Regions from separate parts of the Bradyrhizobium sp. OAE829 genome, predicted to be linked through region 1. Evidence: predicted binding sites of a transcription regulator. Region 1 holds the regulator's gene; each other region holds the start of a gene.

Region 1 (4,645 bases):
CTCTGCCGTGGCGAGACAGGCGCCGATCGGAAAACCGCCGCCGAGCGCTTTTGCCAGCGACATGATGTCGGGGGTGACGCCGATGCGCTTATAGGCAAACAGATCGCCGGTGCGGCCCATGCCGGTCTGCACCTCGTCGAAAATCAGCAGCAGGCCCTTGTCGTCGCACAATTGGCGGAGCGCCTTGAAGAACGCATGCGGCGCGCTGCGGACACCGCCCTCGCCCTGCACCGGCTCGATCAGGATCGCGGCGGTCTGCGGCCCGATCGCCTTCTTGACCGCTTCGAGATCGCCATGCGCGACCTGGTCGAAGCCATCCAGCGGCGGACCAAAGCCTTCCAGATATTTGGCCGAGCCGGTCGCCGCCAGCGTGCCCAGCGTGCGGCCGTGGAACGCGCCCTCGAAGGTGACGATGCGATAGCGCTCGGGATGGCCCTTGGCGGCGTGATAGCGGCGCGCGACCTTGATCGCGCATTCCATCGCTTCCGCGCCGGAATTACAGAAGAACACCAGATCGGCAAAGCTCTGCTCGCACAGCCTTGCTGCAAGCTTGTCGCCGTCCGGGCTCCGGAACAGGTTCGACATGTGCCAGAGCCTGGTGGCCTGCTCCTGCAAGGCTGCGACCAGATGCGGATGGCAGTGGCCAAGCGCATTCACCGCCACGCCCGAGGTGAAGTCGAGATAGCGCTCGCCGGACGTTGAGATCAGCCACGCGCCTTCGCCGCGTTCGAAACCGAGATCGACTCTCGCGAATACGGGAAGCAGATGCGACGGGGCGCTGTTGGTCATGGCCATCACTGACGGTTAGAGACCGGCCACATAGCGTGCATTGGTGCGAACGCGGCACAGCCGGTCTTGCGAAAACAAAACGTGCCGCCTTTTCGGGGCGGCACGTGACAGGCATTCTATGCTGGCTTTGGACCGTGTCAACACGCCTAAAAAGGGCTTTCCTGCAGTGCAGGATAAAGCAATCCGTAGCATTCCGGTGCCGTGGAAAACTCCAATTACAATGCATAAATACCGGAACATGTGGACGCACGGACGCGGACTCTTGCGCCAGAGTCCCGCCATATTGTAGCGTCTGGGCTGTCGGGTACGACATCTCGTGCGGAAGTACTGACCCCTAGAGTCCATTTTGTAAGGCGTAAACGTTCGGGCGGCTTTTTTGCGCCCGGCGAGGGCTAAGGGATTCTGCCCGCTGGGATTTTTGAGAATTGGCATCGCCAGCGCTGCCCCCGGTTTGGCCGGCTCTGTGCGAAGGGAAGAATGCGATGACGGTATTGACCTGGTCCGACGAGCGCGTCGAGCAGCTTAAAAAGCTCTGGGAGGGCGGACTTTCCGCCAGCCAGATCGCCGCGGAACTCGGGAATGTGACGCGAAATGCAGTGATCGGCAAAGTGCATCGGCTGGGTCTTTCCGGCCGTGCCAAGAGCCCCTCCTCGGCCGCGCCGCGTCAGCGCAAGGCGCGCCCCGCCCAGCAGATGATGCGGGTGGCGCGCCCGGTGTCGCGCGGCAATACCGCGCTGGCCCACGCCTTCGAGGTGGAGATGGAGCCGGATCCGGTCGCCTACGACAATGTGGTGCCGATGAGCCAGCGGCTGACGCTGCTCGAACTGAACGAGGCCACCTGCCACTGGCCGATCGGCGATCCCTCCAGCTCGGAATTCTTTTTCTGCGGCGGCAAGGCGCTCACCAGCCTGCCCTATTGCGCACATCACTCGCGCATCGCCTATCAGCCGGCCTCCGATCGCCGCCGCCCGGCACCGAAGCCGACAAGGTAAGGGCTGCGCGGAAGCTACGCGGAAAACATCGCTGTCGTCCCGGCGAACGCCGGGACCCATAACCACAGGGGTTCGTGGTTATGCCTGGCTGGAGCTCCAGCTCATTTCAAAAAATGAGATCGGTGGTTATGGATCCCTGCGTTCGCAGGGACGACGATAGAGTATTGGCTACTCCACCTTCGCGAACCGATCATCCAGCGCGTAGCCGGCGCCGCGCACGGTGCGGATCGGGTCCTGTTCGCGGCCGGGGTTGAGCAGTTTGCGCAGGCGGCCGATATGGACGTCGACGGTACGTTCGTCGATATAGATGTCGCGGCCCCAGACGCTGTCGAGCAGTTGCTCGCGGCTGAACACGCGGCCGGGATGTTCCAGGAAAAACTCCAGCAGGCGATATTCGGTCGGGCCGAGATCGATCGGACGGCCCGAGCGCGCGACGCGGCGCTTCTCGCGGTCGAGTTCGATATCGCCATAGGTCAGCACGGTGGCCAGCCGCTCCGGGCTCGCCCGCCGCAACAGGCCCTTCACCCGCGCCAGCAGCTCCGGCACCGAAAAGGGTTTTACGATGTAGTCGTCGGCGCCGGTCGCCAGCCCCCGCACCCGCTCGCTTTCCTCGCCGCGCGCGGTCAGCATGATGATCGGCAGCGCCTTGGTCTCCGGCCGCGCCCGCAAGCGGCGGCACAGTTCGATGCCGGACAGGCCCGGCAGCATCCAGTCCAGCACGATCAGGTCGGGCACCCGCTCCTTCAGCCTCGTATCGGCGTCGTCACCGCGGGCGACGGTTTCGACCTCATAGCCTTCGGCATCGAGGTTGTAGCGCAAAAGCGTGGTGAGCGCTTCCTCGTCTTCAACCACCAGAATGCGTGCGTTCATCTATGTCAGCCTCTTGATATCCGATTTTGACGCGGTTTGTTACGCGAACGTCTTCCGCTTCCAGTTCCGCTTCTAGTTTCGCTTCTAGTTTCCTGGCACCGTGGTGGCGAAATTGGTCATGTCGCCCTTCGGGCGCTTGTCGAGGATCTGCTGGCCTTCGATCATGTAGAACACGGTCTCGGCGATGTTGGTGGCATGGTCGCCGATCCGTTCGATGTTCTTGGCGCAGAACATCAGATGGATGCAAAACGAGATGTTGCGCGGATCTTCCATCATGTAGGTCAGGAGCTCGCGGAACAGCGAGGTGCAGATGGCGTCGACTTCCTCGTCGCCCTTCCAGACCGCCATCGCCGCCGGCAGGTCGTGCGACGCGTAGGCGTCGAGCACGGACTTGACCTGCGACTGCACCAGATCGGTCATGTGTTCGAGACCGCGGATCAATTTCAGCGGCTGGAAATCGTTCTCCAGCGCCGCGACGCGCTTGCCCATGTTCTTGGCGAGGTCGCCGATCCGCTCCAGATCGGTGGCCACCCGCATGGCACCGACGATCTCGCGCAGGTCGATGGCCATCGGCTGGCGGCGGGCAATCGTCAGCACCGCGCGTTCCTCGATGAGGTGCTGCAGGCGGTCGATCTCGACGTCGGAGGCGACGACGCGTTTTCCGAGCGCGACATCGCGCCGGATCAAGGCATCGACGGATTCGGTGATCATGCGTTCGGCAAGGCCGCCCATTTCGGCGACCAGACGGGTCAATTCCTGAAGATCGCTGTCGAACGCCTTCGCGGTATGTTCTGAAGCCATTGTCTTCTCCTCGCGATGTGCGCTTAGCCGAACCGGCCGGTAATGTAATCCTGGGTGCGTCGATCGCTCGGCGAGGTGAAAATCTTGTTGGTGTCGTCGAACTCGACCAGTTCACCGAGATACATGAAGGCGGTCTTGTCCGAGACGCGCGCCGCCTGCTGCATGTTATGGGTCACGATGGCGATGGTGTAGTCCTCCGACAATTCCTGGATCAGTTCCTCGACCTTGGCGGTCGAAATCGGGTCCAGCGCCGAGCAGGGCTCGTCGAACAGGATCACTTCAGGGCGCACCGCCACGGTGCGCGCGATGCAGAGCCGCTGCTGCTGGCCGCCGGACAGGCTGAGGCCCGACGCATTCAGCTTGTCCTTGACCTCGTTCCACAGCGCACCGCCACGCAACGCCTTTTCGACGCGGCCGTCCATCTCGGATTTCGAGATCTTCTCATAAAGGCGGATGCCGAAGGCGATGTTTTCGTAGATCGTCATCGGAAACGGCGTCGGCTTCTGGAACACCATGCCGACCCGGGCGCGCAGCAGATTGAGATCAAGCTTGGGGTCGAGGATGTTGGTCTGGTCGAGCATCAATTGCCCGGTCGCCTTCTGGCCCGGATAGAGGTCGTACATCCGGTTGAAGATCCGCAGCAGCGTGGACTTGCCGCAGCCGGACGGCCCGATGAAGGCGGTGACGCGGTGGGTGCCGAGCGTGAGGTTGATGTTCTTCAGCGCATGGTGCTCGCCATAGTAGAAGTTCAGGCCGCGCGCGGTCACTTTCGGCGGCGCGTCGGGCAAGGCGACCTGCGGAACAGGTCCGTTCGCAGCACTCACGGATACGGAAAGATCGTTCATTTTGCGGTCCTCTCGGCGCCAAGGATGCGCGCGCCAATATTCAGGGCGAGTACGGTCAGGGTGATGAGCAGCGCCCCGCTCCAGGCGAGCTGCTTCCAGTATTCGTAGGGGCTCTGCACGAAGTTGTTGATGGTGACCGGCAGGTTCGCCATCGTCTTGGTGAGGTCCAGGCTGAAGAACTGGTTCGACAGCGCGGTGAACAGCAGCGGCGCGGTTTCGCCGGCGACACGGGCGGTGGCGAGCAGCACGCCGGTGATGAGGCCGCTTCGCGCGGCGCGATAGGCGATGCGCTTGATCACCAGCGAGCGCGGCAGGCCGAGGGCGGACGCCGCTTCGCGCAGCGGATTG
Region 2 (4,645 bases), 2.8 Mb from region 1:
CCTTCTTGGTACCGGTGAAATGCAAATTCTCGCGCAACGCATCGAGCAGCGTGGTCCGCGTATCGACCTCGAGCTCGCGCATCTTGCCGTTCAGGTTGAACGACACTTTCGACATCACCGGGGCTCCGGAAACCGCAGGCTTCAGGGCGATCTCGGCCTTGGCCACAAAGGTCGACGTCGTCACCCCGAGGGCCGGCGCCGTGAGAGAAGCGGCGCCGACCACCAACAGGTCGCGCCGAGAGAATCTGAAATCACCGGGGCTTCGCATGCCATCAATCCTTTTTGCCGCTTCGCTCGATGTGCCCCGCCGCGGTGACTAACGCCGATCGTGATCCGGGGTTGCGCGCGGCCGACATCGCGCAGGTCACGACCGCGTGCCTTCAGGGATTTAACGGGTGCAACGCCGCCGGATTAGGCCTAATAATCGGCATGGACTTATGAAACAGGCTCATGAATGCTCGGCAAAAACACCAACGACCTCATGGCGTTCCTGGCCGTGGCGCGCGAACGCAGCTTTACGCGGGCGGCAGCACAGCTCGGGGTTTCGCAATCGGCGCTCAGTCACACCATTCGAGGACTGGAAGAGCGGCTCGGCTTGCGGTTGTTGACCCGCACCACCCGCAGCGTGGCAACGACCGAGGCCGGAGAGCGGCTGGTTCGGACGGTGGGCCCCAAGTTCGAGCAAATCGACTCCGAACTATCAGCGCTCACCGAGCTACGGGAAAAACCCGCCGGTACCATCCGGATCACGGCCGGCGAGCATGCGGCCCTGGCGGTACTCTGGCCTGCCTTGACAAGGCTGCTGCCGCGTTACCCCGACATCAAGGTCGAGCTGACCATCGATTACGGCCTGACCGACATCGTCGCGGAGCGATACGACGCCGGCGTTCGTCTCGGCGAGCAAGTGGCCAAGGACATGATCGCCGTGCGGATCGGACCGGACTTCTGCATGACCGTGGTTGGCTCGCCCGCTTATTTCGAACGAAAACCGAAGCCGAAGCAGCCGCAGGATCTTACGGCGCACGACTGCATCACCGTCCGCCTGCCGACATCAGGTGGAATCTACGCCTGGGAATTCGAGAAACGCGGCCGCGAAGTCAAGGTGCGCGTCGACGGGCAGCTGGTGTTCAACAGCATCCCGCTCCGGCTGAGCGCGGTACTGGCGGGACACGGCCTCGCCTATCTCCCCGAGGACCAGGTCAAGAGGCATCTCGCCGACGGCCGTCTGATCCGCGTGCTCGACGACTGGTGCGCGCCGTTTTCCGGCTATCACCTCTATTACCCGAGCCGCCGGCAGCCCACGCCGGCGTTTGCAGTGCTGGTGGAGGCGCTGCGATACCGGGGGTGATGGGCAGCCCCTCGATCGAGCGGCAGGTTTCGGGCGGGCGGGCCGGAACCCATTTGTCATCCAGATGTCATCGAATGCCCCAACAGCTTGTTGGACACACATTCGAGGGCACCGATGGACTATTTCCGACGCTTCACCTTTCTGTTCGCCGCACCGGTCTTTGATACCGACGATCTCGAAGGCCTCCGTTTCAACCAGATCATCACCGAGATCGAGCGGTCCGGCTTTGAAGTGGTCCGGGCGCGCAAGCTCGAGGATGCGGAAATCCAGGTGCAGACCGACGCCGCGATCGGCTGCATGGTGGTCGACTGGGGCAAAAAGGGCCTCGAGGGCAAGACCATGGCCCTGATCAATCTGATGCGGCGGCGCGGCCTCGATTTTCCGATCATCCTCCTGATCCGCCGCAAGCGGTTCGAGGACCTGCCGGTCGAGGTGCTGGATTTCATCGACGGCTACGTGTTCCTGTCCGAGGAAACGCCGCCCTTCATCGCCAAGAACCTGATCAGCCGCCTGAAGCAATATGCCGAAACCCTGAAGACGCCGTTCTTCGGTGCGCTGGTCGACTATGCCGAAGAGGGCAACCAGCTATGGACCTGCCCGGGCCACAATGGCGGCGTGTTTTACAGCCGCAGCCCGATCGGCCGGGTGTTCGTCGAACATCTCGGCGAAGCGGTCTTTCGCGATGACCTCGACAATTCCGTGCTCGACCTCGGCGATCTCCTCACTCACGAAGGCCCGGCGCTGAAGGCGCAAAAGGAAGCGGCGCAAATCTTCGGCGCCGAAAAGACCTATTTCGTGCTCAACGGCACCTCGACCTCCAACAAGGTGGTGCTGGGCGCGCTGGTCACCGACGGCGACCTCGTGTTGTTCGACCGCAACAACCACAAGGCGGCGCATCATGGCGCGCTGATGATGGCCGGCGGCATTCCGGTTTACATCCCCACCGTTCGCAACGCCTGGGGCTTGATCGGCCCGATGCGCTGGGACGCGATCGACGAGACGAGTTTGCGCGAACGCATCCGCAGCCATCCGCTGGTCAAGGATCCGGAAGCCTGGCGCAAGCCGCGCCCGTTCCGGGTGGCCGTCGTCGAGCAGTGCACCTATGACGGCACGATCCACAGTGCGGAGATGATCCTGAAGGCGATCGGCCATCTCTGCGATTACATCCTGTTCGACGAGGCCTGGGCCGGCTTCATGAAGTTTCATCCGCTCTATGCCGGACGTTTCGCGATGGGATTGTCCGGTCTCGGCCCCGACGCGCCCGGCATCATCGCGACCCAGTCGACCCACAAACAGCTGGCGAGCTTCTCGCAGGCCTCGCAGATCCATATCAAGGACCGCCACATCACCGGCCAGAAGCGCCGCATCGAACACCGGCGCTTCAACGAAAGCTTCATGCAGCACGCATCGACCTCGCCGTTCTATCCGATCTTCGCCTCGCTCGATGTCGGCGCGCAGATGATGAAGGGCCGCTCCGGCGAGGTGCTGTGGGACGACACGATCCGGCTCGGCATCGAACTGCGCAAGAAGATGCGCGCGGTCCGCCGCGAGTTCGAGGAGAAGGAAGCGCGGCCCGAGCGCCGCTGGTTCTTCGAGCCGTTCGTGCCCGACCGTGTCGCGATCCCGGACGCCTCGCGCGAGGGCGCCGTGCACAATGTGGCCTGGGAGACCATCTCAACCGACATGCTGGTCACCGACCCCACCTATTGGCAGCTTTCGCCGGACCAGCTTTGGCACGGATTCCCCGATCTGACCGCGGGGTTCGCCATGACCGACCCCAACAAGCTGACGGTGCTGACCCCCGGCTTCGACCATGCCACCGGCCGCTATGCCGAGCACGGCATCCCCGCGCCCGTCGTGGCGCAATATTTGCGCGAAAACCGCATCGTGGCGGAAAAGAACGACCTCAACTCGCTGCTGTTCCTGCTCACCCCCGGCGTCGAGGCCAGCAAGGCCGGCACGCTGATCTCTGGTCTCGTTGCCTTCAAGAAGCTGCACGACGACAACGCGCTGCTGGAAGAGGTGATCCCGGAATTCTACCAGCGCCGGCCGAAACGCTATGCCGGCGTGCGCTTACGCGATCTCTGCGCCGCGATGCACGGCTTCTTCCGCGACGCCGGCGTCAGCACGCTGCAGGCCAGGCAATTCCAGGCCGAGCATCTGCCTGACATCGCAATGTCGCCGCGCGACGCCGCGCGCTATCTCGTGCGCAACGACGTCGACTATCTGCCGATCGACGCCATCGCCGGCCGCATTGCCACGACGCCGTTCGTGGTCTATCCCCCCGGCATCGCCACCATCGTGCCCGGCGAACGATTGACCGAGCGGGCGCAGCCGATGATCGACTATCTCAAAATGTTCGAAACCTGCTTCAACACCTTCCCCGGCTTCGACGTCGAGATTCAGGGCGTCTACAAGGAAGTCGATCCGTCCGGCCGCATCCGGCTGCATACTTATGTGGTCTGCGAATGAACCGGCCCGTCGAAACGACAGATCCGGCCGTGACCGACCAGCAGCCGGTACTGGTGCGGCCCTCGCGCGACGGCGATGTCGAGGCGATGCTGGCGATCTACCGGCATCATATCCGGCGCGGCATCGAGGAGGGCGTCGACGACAGCGGCACGCCGGAGCCGGAGGATTTGCGCGACCGGCGCAAGAATTTGCGCAGCCAGCGCCTGCCGCATCTGGTGGCGACCTGCGGCGGCGACGTGGTGGGCTATGCCTACGTCGTGCTGTTTCGCAAGCGGCCGGCCTATCGCTACGCGGTCAAGCATTCGATCTACGTCCATCGCGAGCATCAGGGACGCGGCGTCGGACGGCTGCTGTTGCAGGAACTGATCGATGTCTGCGCCGCGGCCGGGTTCCGGCAGATGATCGGCTATATCGATTCCGACAACACGGCCTCGCTCGCGCTGCACGAAAGGTTCGGTTTCGCCCGCGCCGGCCTGCTGCCGGGCGTCGCCTACCGCTACGGCCGCTGGGCCGACACCGTCATGGTGCAACGTTCGCTCGCCGCCGGTTCAACCGCACCGCCGCTGATTTCCAGCCCGGGCCGGTGAATCGCTCCGCCCCCGCTTCGCCGCAACCCGGTGCGCCGCCGCCAATGCGGCGCGCGCCCAAATGATCAGTTCATCGGGTTCGTCGAACAGGCGCTCCGGCACGCGCCAGAACGAGAGGTCGATCATGGCGCCCTTCTTGGCATAGTTGAGCGGCGGAAACGCCTCGGCCTCCTTGAATATCTCCCGGTTCTCGTCGTCAACCCTGAAGTACAGCGTGTTGTCAGTCACCATGGCGAAC
Region 3 (4,645 bases), 3.4 Mb from region 1:
GTGATGGGTTTCGTCGGCGCCGGCGGCATTGGCCAGGAACTCGTCGTCGCCGTCAGGAAATTCTTTTATTCCGACGTCAGCGCGATCCTGCTGATGATCATTGTCACCGTGTTCCTGATCGATATCGGCACCGGATGGGCGCGCGGGCGGCTGTTCGGCAAGGAGGCACGGTCATGACACGGTTGCTGGCACCGGACTCCGGGGATTTGCGCGGCCGCTATCCCGAAGTCTTCGACCGGCCGGCTTCCTCCCGTCTCGCGATCCCCGCGATGCTGCTCGCTGCATTCGGGATCTTCGTGTTCGGGCTGGTCGAGCTGGAGTTTTCGCCGGCGCGGATGCTGGCCGGGTTGAGCCAGCTCGGCTGGATCACGATGATGATGATCCCGCCCGATCCCGGCGGTTCGCTCCCGGTCTATCTCGTTGCGCTCGGTGAAACCCTGTCGATCGCGATGCTGGGTACGACCCTTGCCGCGTTGCTCGCGCTGCCGGTCAGTCTGCTCGCTGCAAGGAATATCGTTCCGTCGGGTATCTTCCGCTTCCCGGTTCGACGCTTTCTCGATTCGATCCGCGGCGTCGACACGCTGATCTGGGCGCTGGTCTGGATCAACGTCGTCGGCCTCGGGCCCTTCGCCGGCGTGCTGGCGATTGCGGTGGCGGACTTTGGTGCGTTCGGCAAATTGTTCTCCGAAGCGATCGAGGCCGCCGACAAGAAGCAGGTCGAGGGCATCCGGGCCTCCGGCGGCAATGCGCTGCACGAAATACGGTTTGGGCTGATGCCGCAAGTGCTGCCCGTGATCGCAGGGCAGGTGCTCTATTTCATCGAGTCGAACACCCGCTCGGCGACCATCATCGGCATCGTCGGCGCCGGCGGCATTGGATTGCAGCTGGCCGAGCAGATCCGGGTGCTGGAATGGCAGAAGGTGTCGTTCCTGATCCTGATGATCCTGGTCGCGGTGGCCGCGATCGACTGGATTTCCAGCAAGCTGCGGTTTGCGATTATAGGCAAGCGCGCGGTGGCTTGATGGCGGTGCGTAGGGTGGGCAAAGGCGCTCTTGCGCCGTGCCCACCATTCTTGTCTCGGATGCTGAGAGGTGGGCACGCTTCGCTTTGCCCACCCTACAAGCTAACCGGTCAATCGCTCTCCACCAGGAACTCGACGCGTTCGGCGGCAAAGCGCGAGCGCTTGGTCACGATCGGCGTGCCGTCGGGATCGACGTCGGTGCTGTCGACCACCAACACCGGACGGCCCAGCGCAAGATCAAGCCGTGCGGCGTCGCTGGCGTCGGCTATGGCGGCAGTGATCCGGGTGGAAGACCTGCGGTAATCGCGGATGCCGTAATGTGCGACCAGCTTGGTCATCGAGCGCACGCTGGCGAAGACCTGTCCCGCGTCAGGGAAGCGCTCGGCGGAGAGCCATGAGGTGCTGACGCAGATTGGCGTCCGGTCGGCCAGCCGCAGCGCTTCGATCCGGACCAAGGGTGCGCCCGTCTTCAGTCCGAGTTCCCGCGCCAGTTCACGTGTAGCGACATCGTCGGACGCTTCGATCAACTGGCCACGCGGTTCGTGGCCGCCGGCGCCGACGATTTCGGAAAACCGCGTCCGCGAGCGCAGTGGATAGGCGAGGCGCTGGGTCTCGACATAAGTGCCGCTGCCGCGCTCGGCGCGCACCAGCCCGCGTTCGGCGAGCGTCGCCAGCGCCCGGCGCACGGTATGGCGGTTGACCCGATAGGTCTCGGCGATCTCCATCTCGCCCGGCAGCTTTTCACCCGCGGCGAAGCGGCCCTCGGCAATGCCGCGCTCGATCCCGTCGGCGACTTGCCGCCACAACGCCACACCGGTGGCCGCATCCTGCATGCTCATGGTGTGAATATATCCGGGACGGTCATCCGAAAAAACAACCCTGTTGTCACCAAACAGTCATGGCGTTTGATTATGAAGTTGTCTATTAGCATAGACAACTTGATTCCGGCAAGGTGGATATGACGGCAACCGAGAACGACAAGCAGGCGCAGCGCAAGGCAGTCATGGCGGTGCTGGCGCACTCCGATCCATCAGAGATATCCTGCCGTCTGGCAGCGATCACGCTGCCTGATCACGAAAATCTGCGCGAGCCGGAGAACGGCCTCGTGATGGTGCGCGGCCGTATCGGCGGCGACGGCTCCGCCTTCAACCTCGGCGAGGCCACGGTATCGCGTGCGGCGGTGCGGCTTTCGACCGGCGAAGTTGGCTTCGGCTACACGCTCGGCCGCGACCGGGAAAAAGCGCGGATGATCGCGCTGTGCGACGCCATGGTGCAGTCGGATGAGTTCGCCGGCCTCGTCGAGACAAAGGTGATCGCGCCGCTGCGCGCGGCAATGACCGCCACGCGGAACCGCAAGGCGGCGGAAGCCGCGGCGACGCGGGTCGATTTCTACACCTTGGTGCGGGGTGAGGGCTGATGACGACGGTTGCCGAACTGCCCGCAGGATTTGCCGACAAGGTGTTGTCGGCGCAATCGACCTTCCGCTCGGTGATGGATGCGATGGCGCGTCCCGGCAGCGTGCAGCGCATTGCGGCCGTCGCCGGCACGCCCGCCGCCATGATGCGCGGCACCGCGGCCATTGCGCTGACCCTGTTCGACCATGATACGCCGATCTGGCTCGACAGCCGGATGTCGGCAACGACGGACGTTGCCAAATGGCTCAAATTCCACACCAGCGCGCCTGTGATCGCGGATTCTTCGATCAGCAGCTTTGCCCTGATCGGCGGCCCCCGCGAGCTTCCGGCGCTCGATCGGTTTGCGTTCGGCAGCAATGAATACCCGGATCGTTCGACGACATTGATCCTGCAGGTCGACAGCCTGATGCAGGGGCCCGCCCTCGAACTGCGGGGCTCCGGCATCGACGGCACTGCGATCCTGCAGGCCGCGATCCAGCCGCACGATCTGTTCGAACGGCTCGCAGTCAACGTGGCGCTGTTTCCGCGCGGCATCGATGTCGTGCTGGTCCATGACGATGCGATTGTCGCGATACCGCGCACCACGCGGCTGGTCGCGAGGGGAGGCTAGTTATGTACGTTGCCGTCAAGGGAGGCGAACGCGCCATCGAGAACGCCCATCGGCTGCTGGCGCATGAGCGGCGCGGCGACCGTGACGTTCCCGAGGTCTCGCTGTCGCAGATCTCCGAGCAGTTGTCGCTCGGCGTCGACCGCGTCATGACCGAGGGCTCGCTGTACGATCGCGAGCTCGCGGCGCTCGCGATCAAGCAGGCGCGCGGCGACATGATCGAGGCGATCTTCCTGGTCCGCGCGTTCCGCGCCACCCTGCCGCGCTTCGGCGCCACCGAGCCGGTGGATACCGGCGCGATGCAGGTGCGGCGGCGGATTTCCTCGACCTTCAAGGACATTCCGGGCGGACAAATTCTCGGGCCGACGTTCGATTATACCCATCGTTTGCTGGACCCACAGCTTGCCGAGGGGTTTTCTCCGGAAACGCCGGAGATGAGCGAAGCCTCGCTCGCGGCGACGCCGCGCGTGACCGACATTCTTGGCCGGGACGGCCTGATCGAGCCGTCGCCGGCAGCGGATCCGGAGACGCCGGTCGGCGACCTCACGCGCGAGCCGCTCAGCTTCCCGGCGGACCGTGACCTGCGCCTGCAGAACCTGGCGCGCGCCGACGAAGGCTTTCTGCTGGCGCTTGGCTATTCCTCGCAGCGCGGTTACGGCCGCAACCATCCGTTTGCCGGCGAAATCCGCTTCGGCGAAGTCGAGATCGAATTCATGGCCGAGGACGTCGGCTTCGCCGTGCCGCTCGGCGAGATCGCGATGACCGAATGCCAGATGGTCAACCAGTTCAAGGGCTCGGCCACCGAAGCCCCGTGTTTTACGCGCGGCTATGGGCTGGCGTTCGGGCAGAGCGAGCGCAAAACCATGTCGATGGCGCTGGTCGACCGCACGCTGCGCGCCCGCGAACTCGGCGAGGAAGTGATCGCCCCGGCCCAGGACGAAGAGTTCGTGATGTCGCATTCGGACAATGTGCAGGCGACCGGCTTCGTCGAACATCTCAAGCTGCCGCATTACGTCGACTTCCAGTCCGAACTCGGCCTGCTGCGCAAATTGCGCAAGGAGTTCGCGGAAGCCACGGAAGCGCCGCCGATGCAGGAGGCCGCGGAATGAACGCGCCGACGTATAATTTCGCCTATCTGGACGAACAGACCAAGCGGATGATCCGCCGCGCGATCCTGAAAGCGATCGCGATCCCCGGCTATCAGGTGCCGTTTGCCAGCCGTGAGATGCCGATGCCCTATGGCTGGGGTACCGGCGGCGTGCAGGTGACGGCGGCGATCCTCGGTCCCGACGACGTGCTGAAGGTCATCGACCAGGGGTCTGACGACACCACCAACGCGATCTCGATCCGCAAATTCTTCGGCAAGACCGCCGGCGTTGCGACCACGACCGCAACCGCGGACGCCACCGTGATCCAGACAAGGCACCGGATTCCCGAAGCGCCGCTGCATGGCGGGCAGGTGTTGGTCTATCAGGTGCCGATCCCCGAGCCTCTGCGCTTCCTCGAGCCGCGCGAGACCGAGACCAGGCGCATGCATGCGCTCGGCGAGTACGGCCTGATGCATGTCAAGCTGTACGAAGACATCGCGCGCTTCGGGCATAT

Evidence for each region. Region 1 encodes PhoB, which activates phosphate uptake and scavenging genes when phosphate is short. Its sites were predicted from a motif close to TGTCATNNANCTGTCAT; they were not measured.
Region 2: ABIE49_RS31375 (Orn/Lys/Arg family decarboxylase) is a predicted target of PhoB. The motif match lies at 1,403-1,419, and genes of this name have one in related genera.
Region 3: phnG (phosphonate C-P lyase system protein PhnG) is a predicted target of PhoB. The motif match lies at 1,905-1,921, and genes of this name have one in related genera.

Annotation. Positions count from the first base shown of each region.
Region 1 is NZ_JBEPOE010000001.1:3,668,494-3,673,138, forward strand. Features, by position in the region: gene ABIE49_RS17995 (aspartate aminotransferase family protein) at 1-789, opposite strand, end outside; gene ABIE49_RS18000 (GcrA family cell cycle regulator) at 1,272-1,781, shown strand; gene phoB (phosphate regulon transcriptional regulator PhoB) at 1,950-2,651, opposite strand; gene phoU (phosphate signaling complex protein PhoU) at 2,736-3,452, opposite strand; gene pstB (phosphate ABC transporter ATP-binding protein PstB) at 3,476-4,297, opposite strand; gene pstA (phosphate ABC transporter permease PstA) at 4,294-4,645, opposite strand, start outside.
Region 2 is NZ_JBEPOE010000001.1:6,516,282-6,520,926, reverse strand. Features, by position in the region: gene paoA (aldehyde dehydrogenase iron-sulfur subunit PaoA) at 1-268, opposite strand, end outside; gene ABIE49_RS31380 (LysR family transcriptional regulator) at 455-1,348, shown strand; gene ABIE49_RS31375 (Orn/Lys/Arg family decarboxylase) at 1,463-3,820, shown strand; gene ABIE49_RS31370 (GNAT family N-acetyltransferase) at 3,817-4,407, shown strand; gene ABIE49_RS31365 (TfoX/Sxy family protein) at 4,369-4,645, opposite strand, start outside.
Region 3 is NZ_JBEPOE010000001.1:281,093-285,737, reverse strand. Features, by position in the region: gene phnE (phosphonate ABC transporter, permease protein PhnE) at 1-177, shown strand, start outside; gene phnE (phosphonate ABC transporter, permease protein PhnE) at 174-1,022, shown strand; gene phnF (phosphonate metabolism transcriptional regulator PhnF) at 1,132-1,860, opposite strand; gene phnG (phosphonate C-P lyase system protein PhnG) at 1,980-2,438, shown strand; gene phnH (phosphonate C-P lyase system protein PhnH) at 2,438-3,046, shown strand; gene ABIE49_RS01120 (carbon-phosphorus lyase complex subunit) at 3,049-4,152, shown strand; gene ABIE49_RS01115 (alpha-D-ribose 1-methylphosphonate 5-phosphate C-P-lyase PhnJ) at 4,149-4,645, shown strand, end outside.